2 regions of the Streptomyces sp. NPDC058240 genome follow, and region 2 is predicted to be linked to the other one. Evidence: riboswitches for the same ligand, from Rfam matches in the RefSeq annotation. Region 2 holds a riboswitch; the other holds the start of a gene.
What was found. A riboswitch is a leader RNA that binds a small molecule or an ion and turns the genes downstream of it on or off. The one in region 2 is predicted to bind glycine.
Positions count from the first base shown of each region.

Region 1 (7,644 bases), on a different contig from region 2:
GGGTCGCGGTGGCGGGTGCAGGCGCTGGACCTGCAGCAGTCCGCCCTGCTGACACGGCCGCAGGCCGGGGCGCCTCGCAGGTCGGGTCCTTCGCCCGACGATCTCGACCGCCTTCTGCTCGAGGCGCTGTCGCGCGACGGGCGGCTGCCCTGGACGGACCTCGCCGACCGGTGCGGAACGACCGGACCCACTGCTCGGCGCCGCGTAGGGAAGATGATCGATTCCGGCCGGATCGCCCTGCGCTGTGAAGGCGCGAACGCCCTGGTCGGGCCGATCGTCCCGACCACGTTCATGATCTCGGTGCCGCCGGACGAGGTGAACCGGGCCGGCGAGGTGCTCGGCAGAATTCCGAAGTGCCGGGTCCTGGAAGCGATCACCGGACCGTCGAACATGCTGCTGACGATGTGGTTCCGCAGTACCGCCGAGATCGCGCCCTTCGAGGCCGCGCTGGTCCGCGAGCTCCCGTCCGTCGTCATCGCGGACCGATTCGTCAGCCTCCGGACGTACAAGCGGGGTGGCCACATCCTCGATGCGGAGGGGCGGAGCACCGCGTTGATCCCGCCGGCGTCGATCTTTGCCGGGCCGAACTGACCGGGCGGCGGGCGGCGGGCGGTGCTACGGGCACCCTGTAGCGGACGGCCTCGTCCGAGGCGGATGTCGAGGCCCGGGTGGCGAGGCTGTCCGCCCCGGATCACGGGCGATCCAGCTCACCGCTTCCGTGACCCCCCATGCACCGGCGCTGTGGGTGGCGATCGCATCGGTGGCCTGTCTGATCGCGGTACCGGCACTGTTCCGTCAGATCGCGGGTGCGGAGGAACGGGAGCCGCACCCTGATCAGGGCTATTTTCTCAGCACTCGATGATGTTCACCGCGAGCCCGCCCCGCGCGGTCTCCTTGTACTTCACGCTCATGTCCGCACCGGTCTCCTTCATGGTCTTGATGACCTTGTCGAGGGAGACCTTGTGGCTGCCGTCGCCGCGCAGTGCCATCTTCGCCGCCGTGACCGCCTTCACCGCGGCCATGCCGTTGCGCTCGATGCACGGGATCTGGACGAGACCGCCGACCGGGTCGCAGGTCAGGCCGAGGTTGTGTTCCATGCCGATCTCGGCGGCGTTCTCGACCTGTTCGGGAGTGCCACCGAGGACCTCGGCAAGGGCGCCCGCCGCCATGGAGCAGGCGGAGCCGACCTCGCCCTGGCAGCCGACCTCGGCGCCGGAGATGGACGCGTTCTCCTTGAAGAGCATGCCGATGGCCCCGGCGGCGAGGAGGAAGCGGACGACGCCGTCCTCCTTCTCCGCCTCGGTGGCGCCGCCGGCCGCGAAGTTCATGTAGTAGTGCAGCACCGCCGGGATGATGCCCGCGGCGCCGTTGGTGGGCGCGGTGACGACCCGGCCGCCCGCCGCGTTCTCCTCGTTGACCGCCATCGCGTAGAGGGTGATCCACTCCATCGCGTGGGCCTGCGGGTCGCCCTCGGCACGCAGCTGGCGGGCGGTGTTCGCGGCGCGGCGGCGGACCTTGAGACCGCCGGGCAGGATGCCCTCGCGGGACATGCCGCGCGAGACGCAGGCCTGCATGACCCGCCAGATGTCCAGCAGACCCGAGCGGATCTCGTCCTCGGTGCGCCAGGCCCGCTCGTTCTCCAGCATCAGCGAGGAGATGGACAGGCCGGTGTCCTTCGAGAGCCGAAGCAGTTCGTCGCCGGTACGGAAGGGGTACTTCAGCACGGTGTCGTCGAGCACGATCCGGTCCTCGCCCACCGCGTCCTCGTCCACGACGAAGCCGCCGCCGACCGAGTAGTACGTCTTCTCCAGGAGAAGGGCGCCCTCGCGGCCGAAGGCGAAGATCGTCATGCCGTTGGCGTGGTACGGGAGGGCCTTGCGGCGGTGCAGGATCAGCTGCTTGTCGGCGTCGAAGTCGATCTCGTGCATGCCGAGGAGGTTGATCCGGCCCGTGGTGCGGATCTGCTCCACCCGCTCGTCGGCGGACTCCACGTCGACGGTGCGGGGCGATTCGCCCTCCAGGCCGAGCAGGACGGCCTTGGGGGTGCCGTGGCCGTGACCGGTCGCACCGAGCGAGCCGTACAGCTCGGCGCGTATCGAGACGGTGTGGGCGATCAGGCCCTCGTTCTTCAGCCGGCGCGCGAACATGCGGGCGGCGCGCATCGGGCCGACCGTATGGGAGCTGGACGGGCCGATGCCGATCGAGAACAGGTCGAAGACCGAGATGGCCACGGGTGACTCCTCAAGGGTTGGTAGACGTCGTCGTCTGCCGGGTGGTGCGGGACGGACCGGTGGGTACGAAGAGCGCGGGACAAGGGCGGGGGCACCGTGCTCACTCTTCAGTGTGCGCGGTGCCCCCACCCGACGTGCAAACTGCGGGTGACCTACTTGAGGCCGGGGTACAGCGGGAACTTGTCGGCCAGCGCGACGACGCGGGCCTTCAGCGCGTCCGCGTCGTAGGACGGCTTGAGCGCGGCGGCGATGATCTCCGCGACCTCGGTGAAGTCCTCGGCCTGGAAACCGCGGGTCGCCAGGGCCGGCGTACCGATCCGCAGACCCGAGGTGACCATCGGCGGCCGCGGGTCGTTCGGGATGGCGTTCCGGTTGACCGTGATGCCCAGCTCGTGCAGCCGGTCCTCGGCCTGCTGGCCGTCCAGCTCGGAGTTGCGCAGGTCGACGAGGACCAGGTGGACGTCCGTACCGCCGGACAGCACGGAGACACCGACCTCGGTGACGTCCGGCTGGACCAGGCGCTCGGCGAGGATGCGGGCGCCGTCCAGGGTGCGCTGCTGGCGCTCCTTGAACTCCTCGGTCGCCGCGACCTTGAACGAGACCGCCTTGGCCGCGATCACGTGCTCCAGCGGGCCGCCCTGCTGGCCAGGGAAGACCGCCGAGTTGATCTTCTTGGCGAGCTCCTGCGTCGACAGGATGACGCCACCGCGCGGACCGCCGAGGGTCTTGTGCGTGGTGGTCGTGACGACGTGGGCGTGCGGCACCGGGTTGGGGTGCAGACCCGCGGCCACCAGACCGGCGAAGTGCGCCATGTCGACCATCAGGTACGCGCCGACCTCGTCCGCGATGCGGCGGAAGGCGGCGAAGTCCAGCTGACGCGGGTACGCGGACCAGCCGGCGACGATCAGCTTCGGCTTGGACTCCTTGGCCAGACGCTCGACCTCGGCCATGTCCACGACGCCGGTCTCGTCGACGTGGTACGGGATCACGTTGTAGAGCTTGCCGGAGAAGTTGATCTTCATGCCGTGGGTCAGGTGACCGCCGTGGGCGAGGCTCAGGCCCATGATCGTGTCGCCCGGCTTGAGCAGCGCGAACATCGCGGCGGCGTTGGCCTGCGCACCGGAGTGCGGCTGGACGTTCGCGGCCTCGGCGCCGAACAGCGCCTTGATGCGGTCGATGGCGATCTGCTCGACGACATCGACGTGCTCGCAGCCACCGTAGTAGCGGCGGCCGGGGTAGCCCTCGGCGTACTTGTTGGTGAGGACGGAGCCCTGAGCCTCCATGACCGCGACCGGAGCGAAGTTCTCCGAGGCGATCATTTCGAGGGTGGACTGCTGGCGGTGGAGCTCGGCGTCGACAGCGGCGGCGACGTCCGGGTCCAGCTCGTGGAGGGAGGAGTTGAGAAGCGACATCAGGTGGTCCCTTTGGGTCTTTAGTTGCCGGAGAACTCGGTGTACTCGTCGGCGGAGAGCAGGTCCTTCGGCTCCTCCGCCATACGTACCTTGAACAGCCAGCCGCCCTCGAAGGGAGCGGAGTTCACCAGCGACGGGTCGTCCACGACGTCCTGGTTCGCCGCGGTGACCTCTCCGGTCACCGGCGAGTACAGGTCGCTCACCGACTTGGTCGACTCCAGCTCGCCACAGGTCTCGCCCGCGGTCACCGTGTCACCGACCTCGGGGAGCTGGGCGTAGACGACGTCGCCGAGCGCGTTGGCCGCGTACTCGGTGATACCGATCGTGGCCACACCGTCCTCGACGGCCGACAGCCACTCGTGCTCCTTGCTGTAACGCAGCTGCTGGGGGTTGCTCATGACCTGAATTCTCCTGTACGCGGGGGAGTGCTGATGAACGGTGGTCTTACGGTGTGAGACGCGACTGCGTCACTTCTTCGGGGGCGCCGACGTCACTTCTGGCGCTTGTAGAACGGCAGCGCCACGACCTCGTACGGCTCGTGGGTGCCCCGGATGTCCACCCCGACGCCTGCGGTGCCGGGCGTGGCGTGCGCGGCGTCCACGTACGCCATGGCGATCGGCTTGCCCAGAGTGGGCGACGGGGCGCCCGAGGTGACCTCGCCGATGACCTCGGCGCCGGTCCCGCCCACGGCGACGACGGAGAAGCCGGCGCGCGGCACCCGGCGGCCCTCGGCGACCAGCCCGACCAGCTTGCGCGGCGGAGCGGTCTCGGCACGCTCGGCGGCGGCCTCAAGGGCCTTGCGGCCGACGAAGTCGCCCTCCTTCTCGAACTTCACGACCCGGCCGAGACCGGCGTCGAACGGGGTCAGTGCCGTGGTCAGCTCGTGTCCGTACAGCGGCATGCCCGCCTCCAGGCGCAGCGTGTCGCGGCAGGAGAGCCCGCACGGGATCAGGCCCCGGGAGGCGCCCGCCTCGGTCAGCGCCTTCCACAGCTGCTCGGCGTGGACGGGGGCGACGAACAGCTCGAAGCCGTCCTCACCGGTGTAGCCGGTACGGGCGATCAGCGCGGGGACCCCGGCGACCGTGCCGGGCAGTCCGGCGTAGTACTTCAGGCCGTCCAGGTCGGCGTCGGTGACGGCGGCGAGGATCGCGGGGGACTCGGGACCCTGGACGGCGAGCAGCGCGTACGCGTCGCGGTCGTCGCGGACCTCGGCGTCGAAGCCCTCGGCCCGCGCGGTCAGCGCGTCCAGCACGATCTGGGCGTTGCCCGCGTTGGCGACGACCATGTACTCCGTCTCGCCGAGCCGGTAGACGATCAGGTCGTCCAGGATGCCGCCGTCCTCGGCGCAGATCATGGTGTAGCGCGCGCGGCCCACGGAGACGGTGCCGATGTTGCCGACCAGCGCGAAGTTCAGGAGCGCCACGGCCCCGGGGCCGGTGACGGTGATCTCGCCCATGTGCGAGAGGTCGAAGAGGCCGGCCTTCGTGCGCACGGCGTTGTGCTCGTCGCGCTCACTGGCGTAGCGCAGCGGCATGTCCCAGCCCGCGAAGTCGGTCATCGTGGCGCCCAGCGAGCGATGCAGGGCATCGAGGGCGGTGAGACGGGGGGCGGTGCTCATGGATATGGCTCCCAGGGCATGACGACGAGGACGATCCCTCCCCATCTGTCATCGGAACCTGAGAGGTTCGCCGAGAGCCCCGGAAGGGTTCGGCTTGCACCTTGGGTGGAGCCGCGCAGCGGCCCGCTTTTCAGATCTGCCTCATCCACGCGGTACGGGGCCTGAGAGATTCAAGGGAGGAACTTGCTCCTTCGGCGCCCGGCACATGCAGTGACCGGAACTCTCCCGCGCGGATTCGAACGGCCTTTATGCAGTTGGCCGGGTCATCATCGCACGCATCGCGCCGGAGTGGGGCCTCGGTCCCCCACCGGAAATCAGCGGCGTGGACGGTTGTGCCGCATTACCTTTTCTTTACACTTCAGGGGCATACGTGGGGTGAGCCGACAGGGGGAGGGCGATGACGTTGCAGCGGTACGCGACGACCGCGGGGGTCGCGCACGGCGCGATGCCCGCACAGCCGGGGGCTCCGGTGAGGGAGGCGCCAGGCGCGCACGCGCCCGTCGTGCGGGATCTCCGGGAGCGGTCCGGGCGCAGCCCGCGCGGCCTGCGCTTCGCGGCCGGTGACGTGGTGGTGGTCTCCGGGCTGCCCGGCAGCGGCAAGTCGACGCTCATCCGGCGGGCGGTGACGACGGCCCACGCCATCGACTCCCAGGACACCCGTGACCGCTGGGCGCGGGTCATGCCCCGCTTACTTCCCTACGCCCTCTACCGCCCGCTCGTCCGCGCCGCCCACTACTGGGGGCTCTGGCGGGTGCTGCGTTCCGGGGAGTCCGCCGTCGTCCACGACTGCGGAACACAGGCATGGGTGCGCGGCTGGCTGGCCCGTGACGCGCGGCGCCGGGGCCGGGTCCTGCACCTCGTTCTGCTCGACGTCACGCCGCAGACGGCCAGGGAGGGCCAGCGCGAGCGCGGACGCGGCGTATCGGGATACGCCTTCGCCCGGCACCGCAGGGCGGTGGGCAGGCTGCTGAGGGCGGCCGAGACGGGCCTGCTGCCGCCCGGCTGCGCCTCGGCGGTGCTGCTGGACCGGGAGGCGGCGGGGAGGCTCGGCCGGATCACCTTCGCGGACGGGCGGCTCGGGGCCGGGTAGCCGGGGCCGGGGCAGCCGTCGGGGCGGGCGTTAATCTTCTGCCGGAAAGCTTGGGCGAGAAGGGGAAGCAGTGGACGTTCCGGCACAGGTCCAGTCCCATCCGCAGGGCGGATGGCCGGCCAATGAGCTCGAAGAAGTGCTGATGGCCTCGGTGGGCATCCCGGAGGCGGGCGGACGGCTCGTCGAGGTGCTCGGACGCAGCCATGTCTGGGTGCCCCTGCCCAATGGCGGCGGACCCGACTCGGCGGACCTGGACCTGCCGACGATGGAGATCGAGGGCGCTCCGTACGTCCCCGTGTTCAGCTCCGAACAGCAGTTCCTCACCTGCGTCGGTACCCAGATGTCCTTCACCGTCGCGCCCGCCCGCGACTTCGCCCGAGGGCTGCCGCCGCAGCTCGGCATGGCCGTGAACCCGGGCGGCGCGGTCGGGATGCCGCTGCCGCCCCCCGCCGTGGCCGAGCTCTGCCGGGCCGGACGCACCCCGCTGGACGGGCCGGCCAGCGGCGGCAGGGTCCGGCTGTACGAACCGGACTGGAGGGAGGAGCCCGTCGACTTCCTCGCCGCGGCGGCCGGGGAGTTCGAGGAGAGCGGTGTCGTGCTCTCCGCCCGCCGGGCGCTGGCCAGCATCGAGGGCGGCGACCCCGTCCTCTTCATCGGCGTCGAGTTCTCCACCTGGGAAGGCGCGGGGCGCAATGCCCCGATGGACGCCCTCGGCCGTGCTCTGGGCCGGGTCGAGGTGCCCTGGGTGGTCAATCTCGTCCTGCTCGATGTGGCACAGGACCCGGTCGGCGACTGGATACGGGAGAAGATCCAGCCGTTCTACCAGCGGGCGGGCCAGTAGCCCCGGCGCGGCGCCCGCGGCGGGCACCGGCGTGGAGCACCGCTTCGACCCATGGCGTCAAGTCGGTGTCAGGACCGGCGCATAAGCTGGTTTCATGGCTGGTGCCTCGGCATCATGCCGCACCCGTGTGCCCGGGAGCGGCCGGCCGACACAGTGGATCGAAGAGGGGCGGGACCAGGTGAGTGCGTCAGGCACCGCGGCGGCCGGGCAGGTCGAGCACATGCTGCGCCAAGTGACGCCCGGACGCTACGACGCGTACGAGGCACTGCTGCAGGCCCTCGTGAACGGCCGGATCTGGATGCTCCTCTGGCACGGCCAGGCGGGCTCGCCCGACGCCCAGTACGGGAACATGGAGGTCGACGGCCTCGGCTACGCCCCCTGTGTGACCTCCGCCCAGGAGCTCTCCGCCAGCGGCTGGAACCGCGCCCATGAGCTGGTCGGCGGCCTGGACA
Region 1 is NZ_JBHVWT010000030.1:6,343-13,986, forward strand. Features, by position in the region: gene ACFVX4_RS30835 (Lrp/AsnC family transcriptional regulator) at 1-591, shown strand, start outside; gene ACFVX4_RS30840 (L-serine ammonia-lyase) at 849-2,231, opposite strand; gene glyA (serine hydroxymethyltransferase) at 2,384-3,643, opposite strand; gene gcvH (glycine cleavage system protein GcvH) at 3,664-4,041, opposite strand; gene gcvT (glycine cleavage system aminomethyltransferase GcvT) at 4,134-5,261, opposite strand; glycine riboswitch at 5,402-5,499, opposite strand; gene ACFVX4_RS30860 (AAA family ATPase) at 5,659-6,351, shown strand; gene ACFVX4_RS30865 (enhanced serine sensitivity protein SseB) at 6,422-7,192, shown strand; gene ACFVX4_RS30870 (enhanced serine sensitivity protein SseB C-terminal domain-containing protein) at 7,371-7,644, shown strand, end outside.
Region 1: another riboswitch for glycine. It lies ahead of gcvT (glycine cleavage system aminomethyltransferase GcvT); the one in region 2 lies ahead of gcvP (aminomethyl-transferring glycine dehydrogenase).

Region 2 (7,644 bases):
CGGCGGGACGGCCGACGACACGGCTTCGGCGCTGGAGATCGGCGAGCAGCTGCGTACGGCCATCAAGGCGGTCACCGGGCTCACCGGCTCGGTGGGGCTTGCCGGTTCCAAGATGCTGGCCAAGATCGCTTCGGAGGAGGCGAAACCGAACGGCCTGCTGCTCATGGAACCGGGCACGGAGCGGGCACTGCTCGCACCCATGTCGGTGCGGATTCTCCCCGGTGTCGGGCCGGCGACGGCGGACCATCTGCGCCGTGCCGGGATGACCACGGTCGACGACTTGGTCGAGGCGGGAGAGGACGAGCTCGTACGCCTGCTGGGGAAGGCGCACGGCGGCTCGCTCCACCGCATGGCGTTCGGGTACGACGACCGGCCGGTGGTCGCGGAGCGGGACGCGAAATCGGTGTCGGTCGAGGACACCTTCGACGCCGACCTGCACGACCGGGTGCGGATCAGGACGGAGGTCGAGCGACTGGCCGGCCGATGCGTCCAGCGGCTGCGGGGCGCGGGGCGGTCCGGGCGGACGGTGGTGCTGAAGGTGCGTCGGTACGACTTCTCGACGCTCACGCGGTCCGAGACGCTGCGGGGGCCCACGGACGACCCCACGGTGGTCCGTGAGGCCGCCGCACGGCTCCTGGAGGCAGTGGACACCACCGGAGGCGTCCGGCTCCTCGGAGTGGGCGTGACGGGGCTTGCCGACTACACGCAGGAGGATCTCTTCGCCCAGGCCGCCGGTGAGCGGGCCGCGACCGAGGATCCGGCCGCGGAGACGACGCCGTCCGGGGACGACGGGGCCGAGCCGCCGGACGATCCCCGGGCGGAGGCCGAGGAGACCGCCGAGCAGCGCGCCGCGCGGCGCTGGCCCGCCGGACACGACGTACGCCATGACGCATACGGCCATGGCTGGGTGCAGGGCAGCGGCGTCGGCCGGGTGACCGTGCGGTTCGAGGAGCCCGAGTCGGCGCCCGGCCGGGTGCGTACGTTCCGGATCGACGACCCGGAACTCCGGCCGGCCGATCCGCTGCCGTTGGTGCGGGACCCGGTGGACTACTCGTCCTGGCCGGCCAGTCTGCCGAAGTCCCTGTCCGGGCCGGCCTCCTCGGGCGGGGAGTCCAGACCGTAGTGCCGGTAGAGCTGGAGCTCCTGTTCCGGTGAGAGATGGCGGCCGACGCCGAAGTCGGGCGCGTCCTTGATCAGCGCGCGGTCGAAGGGGATGCGGAGCGAATCCTCCACGAATTCGCTGGGTTCCAGCGGGACGAACGCGTCCCGGCTGAAGAGTCCGGTACGTACGGCCGCCCACTCGGGCACACCGGTCGCGTCGTCGAGGTACACCTCGTCCACGGTCCCGATCTTGGTGCCCTTGCGGTCGAACGCCTTGCGGCCGATCAGGCTGCGCGGATCGATGTCGGTCTGCACGGTCCCTCCCACTGGTCGCGGCTACTCCACAAGCACTACAAAAGGGCAGATCCGGGTGGTTGGCCACTCGAGAAATCAGCCATGAACCCCGCTGGTAGGCTGGTGATGGCTGCTGACCCCGTGCGGGAGAGTCCTCCGGAGCTGATCCGGAGGCGCCGAAGGAGCAAATCCTCCCCGGAATCTCTCAGGCCCCCGTACCGCACGGACGAGGTCACTCTGGAAAGCAGGGCGGGTTTCGTGCGGCCGAGTGCCGGTGCGATTCCTTTCCTCACCGACGGTGAAAACCGGTATGCCGCAGGGCGTGCCGGTGAAGCTCTCAGGTTGAGATGACAGAGGGGGAGGCCGTTCGGGCACCCGCGCCGTGGTGCCCCTCGCAGGTCGTGACAGACCAGGAGGCCTCCACCATGACCCCCCGTCGCACTCCGCTCTCCCAGCTGGAGCAGGGCATTCCGTTCGAGCAGCGCCACATCGGACCCGATGCCGAGGCGCAGTCGAAGATGCTCGCCCAGGTCGGTTACGGCTCGCTGGACGAGCTCACCGCGGCCGCCGTGCCCGACGTCATCAAGAGCACGGAGGCACTCGGGCTGCCGACCGCGCGTACCGAGGCCGAGGTCCTCGCCGAGTTGCGCGCCCTCGCGGACCGCAACCAGGTGCTGGCCCCGATGATCGGACTCGGCTACTACGGCACCTTCACCCCGCCGGTGATCCTGCGCAATGTCATGGAGAACCCCGCCTGGTACACGGCCTACACGCCGTACCAGCCGGAGATCTCGCAGGGCCGCCTGGAGGCGCTCCTCAACTTCCAGACGATGGTCGCCGAGCTGACCGGGCTGCCCACCTCCGGCGCCTCCCTGCTCGACGAGGGCACCGCGGCCGCCGAGGCCATGGCCCTCTCCCGGCGCGTCGGCAAGGTCAAGGACGGCGTCTTCCTCGTCGACACCGACACCCTGCCGCAGACGATCGCGGTCATCGAGACCCGCGCCGAGCCGACCGGTGTCGAGGTCGTCGTCGCCGACCTGTCCGACGGCATCCCGGCGGAGATCGCCGAGCGCGGTGTCTTCGGCGTCCTGGTGCAGTACCCGGGCGCGTCCGGGGCGGTGCGGAACATCGAACCCGTCATCGAGCAGGCCCACGAACTGGGTGCGATCGTCACGGTCGCCGCCGACCTGCTGGCCCTCACCCTGCTCACCTCGCCCGGTGACCTGGGTGCGGACATCGCGGTCGGCACCACGCAGCGCTTCGGTGTGCCGATGGGCTTCGGCGGACCGCACGCCGGCTTCATGGCCGTACGCGAGAAGTTCGCCCGCAGCCTTCCCGGCCGTCTCGTCGGAGTCTCCGTCGACGCGGACGGCAACAAGGCCTACCGGCTGGCCCTGCAGACCCGCGAGCAGCACATCCGCCGCGAAAAGGCCACCAGCAACATCTGTACCGCCCAGGTGCTCCTCGCCGTCATGGCCGGAATGTACGCCGTCTACCACGGCCCGGACGGGCTGCGGACGATCGCCCGGCGCACCCACCGCTACGCGACGATCCTGGCCGAGGGCCTGCGCGCCTCCGGTATCGACGTCGTGACCGGCGCCCACTTCGACACCCTCACCGTGCGCGTCCCGGGGAAGGCCGCCGACATCGTCGCGGATGCCCGCGAGCGCGGGGTCAACCTGCGGCTCGTCGACGCCGACCTGGTCTCCCTCGCCTGCGACGAGACCACCACGCGTACGCAGGTCGCCGCCGTCTGGGCCGCCTTCGGCGCCGACGGGGACATCGAGGAGCTGGACGCCAGCGCTGCCGACGTGCTGCCCGAGGGTCTGCTGCGCACCGACGAGATCCTCACCCACCCGGTCTTCCACCAGCACCGTTCCGAGACCGCGATGCTGCGCTACCTGCGCAAGCTCGCCGACCGCGACTACGCGCTGGACCGCGGCATGATCCCGCTCGGCTCCTGCACCATGAAGCTGAACGCGACCACCGAGATGGAGTCGATCACCTGGCCCGAGTTCGGCGCGCTGCACCCCTTCGCCCCGGCCGAGCAGGTGCAGGGTTTCCTCACCCTCATCCGTGAGTTGGAGGAGCGCCTCGCCGAGGTCACCGGGTACGACGCGGTCTCCATCCAGCCGAACGCGGGCTCGCAGGGCGAGTTCGCGGGCCTGCTGGCCGTACGGGCGTACCACCGGGCCAACGGTGACGAGCAGCGCACCGTCTGCCTGATCCCGTCCTCCGCGCACGGCACCAACGCGGCCAGCGCCGTGATGGCCGGCATGAAGGTCGTCGTGGTCAAGACCGCCGACGACGGCGAGGTCGACATAGAGGACCTCCGCGCCAAGATCGAGAAGCACCGCGACGAGCTCGCCGTGCTCATGATCACGTACCCGTCGACGCACGGCGTGTTCGAGGAGCACGTCGCCGACATCTGCGCCGAGGTGCACGACGCCGGCGGCCAGGTGTACGTCGACGGCGCCAACCTCAACGCGCTGGTGGGCCTCGCCCGGCCGGGCCGGTTCGGTGGCGACGTCTCGCACCTGAACCTGCACAAGACCTTCTGCATCCCGCACGGCGGCGGCGGCCCCGGCGTCGGCCCGGTCGGGGTGCGCGCCCACCTCGCGCCGTACCTGCCGAACCACCCGCTGCAGCCCTCGGCGGGCCCCGAGACCGGCGTCGGACCGATCTCGGCCGCTCCGTGGGGCTCGGCCGGCATTCTCCCCATCTCCTGGGCGTACGTACGCCTGATGGGCGGGGAGGGCCTGAAGCGTGCGACGCAGGTCGCCGTGCTCGCGGCCAACTACATCGCCAAGCGTCTGGAACCGTACTACCCGATCCTGTACAACGGCCCGGCCGGTCTGGTCGCGCACGAGTGCATCGTGGACCTGCGGCCGATCTCCAAGGCCACCGGCGTCAGCGTCGACGACATCGCCAAGCGGCTGATCGACTACGGCTTCCACTCGCCGACCATGTCGTTCCCGGTCGCCGGGACGCTGATGATCGAGCCGACCGAGAGCGAGAACCTCGCGGAGCTCGACCGGTTCTGCGACACGATGATCGCCATTCGCGACGAGGTCGAGAAGGTGGCCTCCGGCGAGTGGAGCGCGGACGACAACCCGCTGCACAACGCTCCGCACACCGCGGCGATGCTGGGCGGGGAGTGGAAGCACGGATACAGCCGTGAGGTGGCGGTCTTCCCGGCCGGAGTCTCGGCCGCCGACAAGTACTGGCCGCCGGTGCGCCGGATCGACGGCGCCTTCGGCGACCGCAACCTCGTCTGCTCCTGCCCGCCGCTGGACGAGTACGACAACTGAGTCATGAGCGCCACCGTGTGACACGGACATGCGTCGGGGCCGGTTCGGAGAATTCTCCGGGCCGGCCCCACTCCTACCGGCCGCGGTCAGGCGGCCTTCATCACCCGATCGGTCCCCAGGGGCCGGTGCGGAGCGATGATCTGACCGTCCGGGAGCAGCTCACCGGTGTCCTCGAAGAGCAGGACTCCGTTGCACAGCAGGCTCCAGCCCTGTTCTGGGTGGTGCGCCGTCAGGCGGGCGGCTTCCCGGTCGGCTGAGTCGGCGGTCGGGCATGGTGGCTGGTGCTGGCACATGGCTGGGTTCTTTCGCTGCGTTGTAGTGAATGTCCTGCGGCTGGATGAGGTGTTCATGGCCGCCCCCCGTATCGATCGGTCCGGTCCCAGTGTTGCCCCACGGGCGTCAATCCGCAGGGATTTCGCAGCAGCACTTCTCCTTACCCGGAGGACGCATCACCCGCGCGGACGGTTCACCGCAACTGCACTGTCCCTTCGGGTGGTTCGGGGTGGTCGTTCCGGGCTAGTCCGGACGGGCGCGAAGTGCGCCCCTCCAGCACTGTGCCCCGCGACCGGGGACGGCGGCGGGGCACGGTGTGCTGATGCGGGGTCCGGTTCTCAGGCCGGGGATCCGAGCAGGGGGCCGGGGCCGGGGGTGATGCGCAGCGTCATCACGCGGAGCAGATCGGCGACCCGGTGCGGGCGATGTGCCGCGATGCCCGGTGGGGCGGGAGCCAGCGGAACCAGAAGATCGGCGGGGGCGAGCGCCCCGCCGGAGGCGTCGGCCTCGACGTCGCAGTGCAGCCACAGCGCCAGCATGTAGAGCTCCGGGATGGACAGCAGCCGCGGCTGGTAGTGCGGTGTCACCGTCTCGGCCTGTCGCAGGGCGAGCTCGGTCGAGGCGATGTAGGGGCCCTCGAAGAAGTGCGAGAAGGCCCAGCCGTTCGCGGTGAGCATGGTGTCTGCCGCGGCGACGGCCTGCTCCGAGCTGCGGATCAGGAACCGCCACCCGGCCAGCCGGGTGGCGGGAGCGAGCCCGTTCGGACCGATCCGCTCCAGTACGTGGACGGGGAGCGGGAGTTCGGGACTCAGTGGCCCCTGGGCGGATCGGAGGGCGGGTGTGCGGGCTTCGCGGACCGCGGTGGGTGAACCGAGTGCCGCGAGAACGCTGCGCAGAGCGGGCGCGGGAGCCGGGGAAACATGCAGCGGCATAGTGGGTCGCCTCTCACTTCGGAGACACGGTGGTGCGTGGGCGGGTGCAGACGGCGCTGTCGGCATGCGGGGCCAGAGGAGGCCGGTGACTGGGCCGGTGCGTCAACTCTCTGCCTCGTCCGCGGAGTTTATACGACACGTGTTCACGCGGTGATTCCACTAGCCGTCGCAGGCATTGCCGACAAGGCGGTATCAAGACTTTATTATGCGGAGAATCTACTGATTCTGTGTCAACGGCGCAGCTGCCGCCTGGGATTTTTCCCCCGGCGCGGACGGCCGAAACGCATCGGCGTTTTCACTCACGCCGGACGGGGAAACGTGTGCTGCACCATGCCCATGGAATGTGCCTCCGGCGGGCGCCCTCAGATTACTGGGTCCGCGGCGTTCTCGTGGGCGTTATGGATCACGCGGCCTGGGCATTATCGATCGTGACGCGAGCGGCCTGGGCCGCGGGCCGCCCACTTGAGGGAGGGACGCTCCGATGGGGGAGAAGGTCGTGGCGGGCGCCTTTGACCTGTCCGATCGGCAGGGGTACCGGAAGAAGCTCCACCAGTGCCTGGAGGGACTGGAGAGACTTCTTGCGGAGCGGAGGTTCGACCGGCCGCGCAACCTCATGGGCGTGGAGATCGAGCTGAATCTCGCGGGCGCCGACGGCATGCCGAAGATGATGAATGGGGAGGTCCTCCCGCGCATCGCGAGCCGTGATTTCCAGACCGAACTCGGGATGTTCAATTTGGAAGTGAACATAGTCCCGCACCGTCTGGACGGGCGTGTTTTCGATCAGTTGGCCGAAGAGCTCAGGACCGGGCTCGGATATGCCCACCGGAAGGCGGGCGAGGTCGATGCCGGGATCATGATGATCGGTATTCTGCCCACCCTGCGCCATGAGGACCTCGTTCTGGCCAACCTCTCGGACGCGGACCGCTACACACTGCTGAACGATCAAATGGTGGCCGCGCGAGGCGAGGATTTCTCCCTCGATATCCAGGGCGTGGAGCGATGGGTCTCGACCTCGGCCTCGATCACGCCCGAGGCCGCCTGCACCTCGGTCCAGTTCCATCTGCAGGTGACACCGGCGCGATTCGCGGCCGTGTGGAACGCGGCCCAGGCCGTCGCCGGTGTCCAGATCGCACTCGGTGCCAACTCGCCCTTCCTGTTCGGAAGGGAGCTCTGGCGGGAATCGCGGCCGCCGCTCTTCCAGCAGGCCACCGACACCCGGCCGCCCGAACTCCAGAACCAGGGGGTGCGGCCCAGGACCTGGTTCGGTGAGCGGTGGATCGACTCGGCGTACGAGCTCTTCGAGGAGAACCTGCGCTATTTCCCGCCGCTGCTCCCGATCTGCGACGAGGAGGAGCCGCTGCGGGTCCTCGACGAGGGCGGGGTGCCGCGGTTGCAGGAACTGGTGCTCCACAACGGAACGGTCTACCGCTGGAACCGGCCCGTGTACGGGCTGGCCGACGGCGTACCCCATCTGCGCGTGGAGAACCGGGTCCTGCCCGCCGGACCCACCGTCACCGATCTGATCGCCAACGCGGCGCTGTACTACGGGCTCGTGCGGTCGCTCGCCGAGGAGTCCCGTCCGGTGTGGACCAGGCTGCCGTTCGCCGCGGCGGCGGAGAACTTCGACACCGCCTGCCGGCTCGGCATCGACGCGGAGCTGATCTGGCCACGTCCCGGCCGTGCGTGCGGGCTGACCCGGGTGCCGGCCGTCAAGCTCGTACGGGACGAACTGC
Region 2 is NZ_JBHVWT010000058.1:12,341-19,984, reverse strand. Features, by position in the region: gene ACFVX4_RS37365 (DNA polymerase IV) at 1-1,123, shown strand, start outside; gene ACFVX4_RS37360 (PRC-barrel domain-containing protein) at 1,048-1,416, opposite strand; glycine riboswitch at 1,530-1,626, shown strand; gene gcvP (aminomethyl-transferring glycine dehydrogenase) at 1,821-4,706, shown strand; gene ACFVX4_RS37350 (DUF5999 family protein) at 4,793-4,999, opposite strand; gene ACFVX4_RS37345 (hypothetical protein) at 5,318-5,911, opposite strand; gene ACFVX4_RS37340 (glutamate-cysteine ligase family protein) at 6,393-7,644, shown strand, end outside.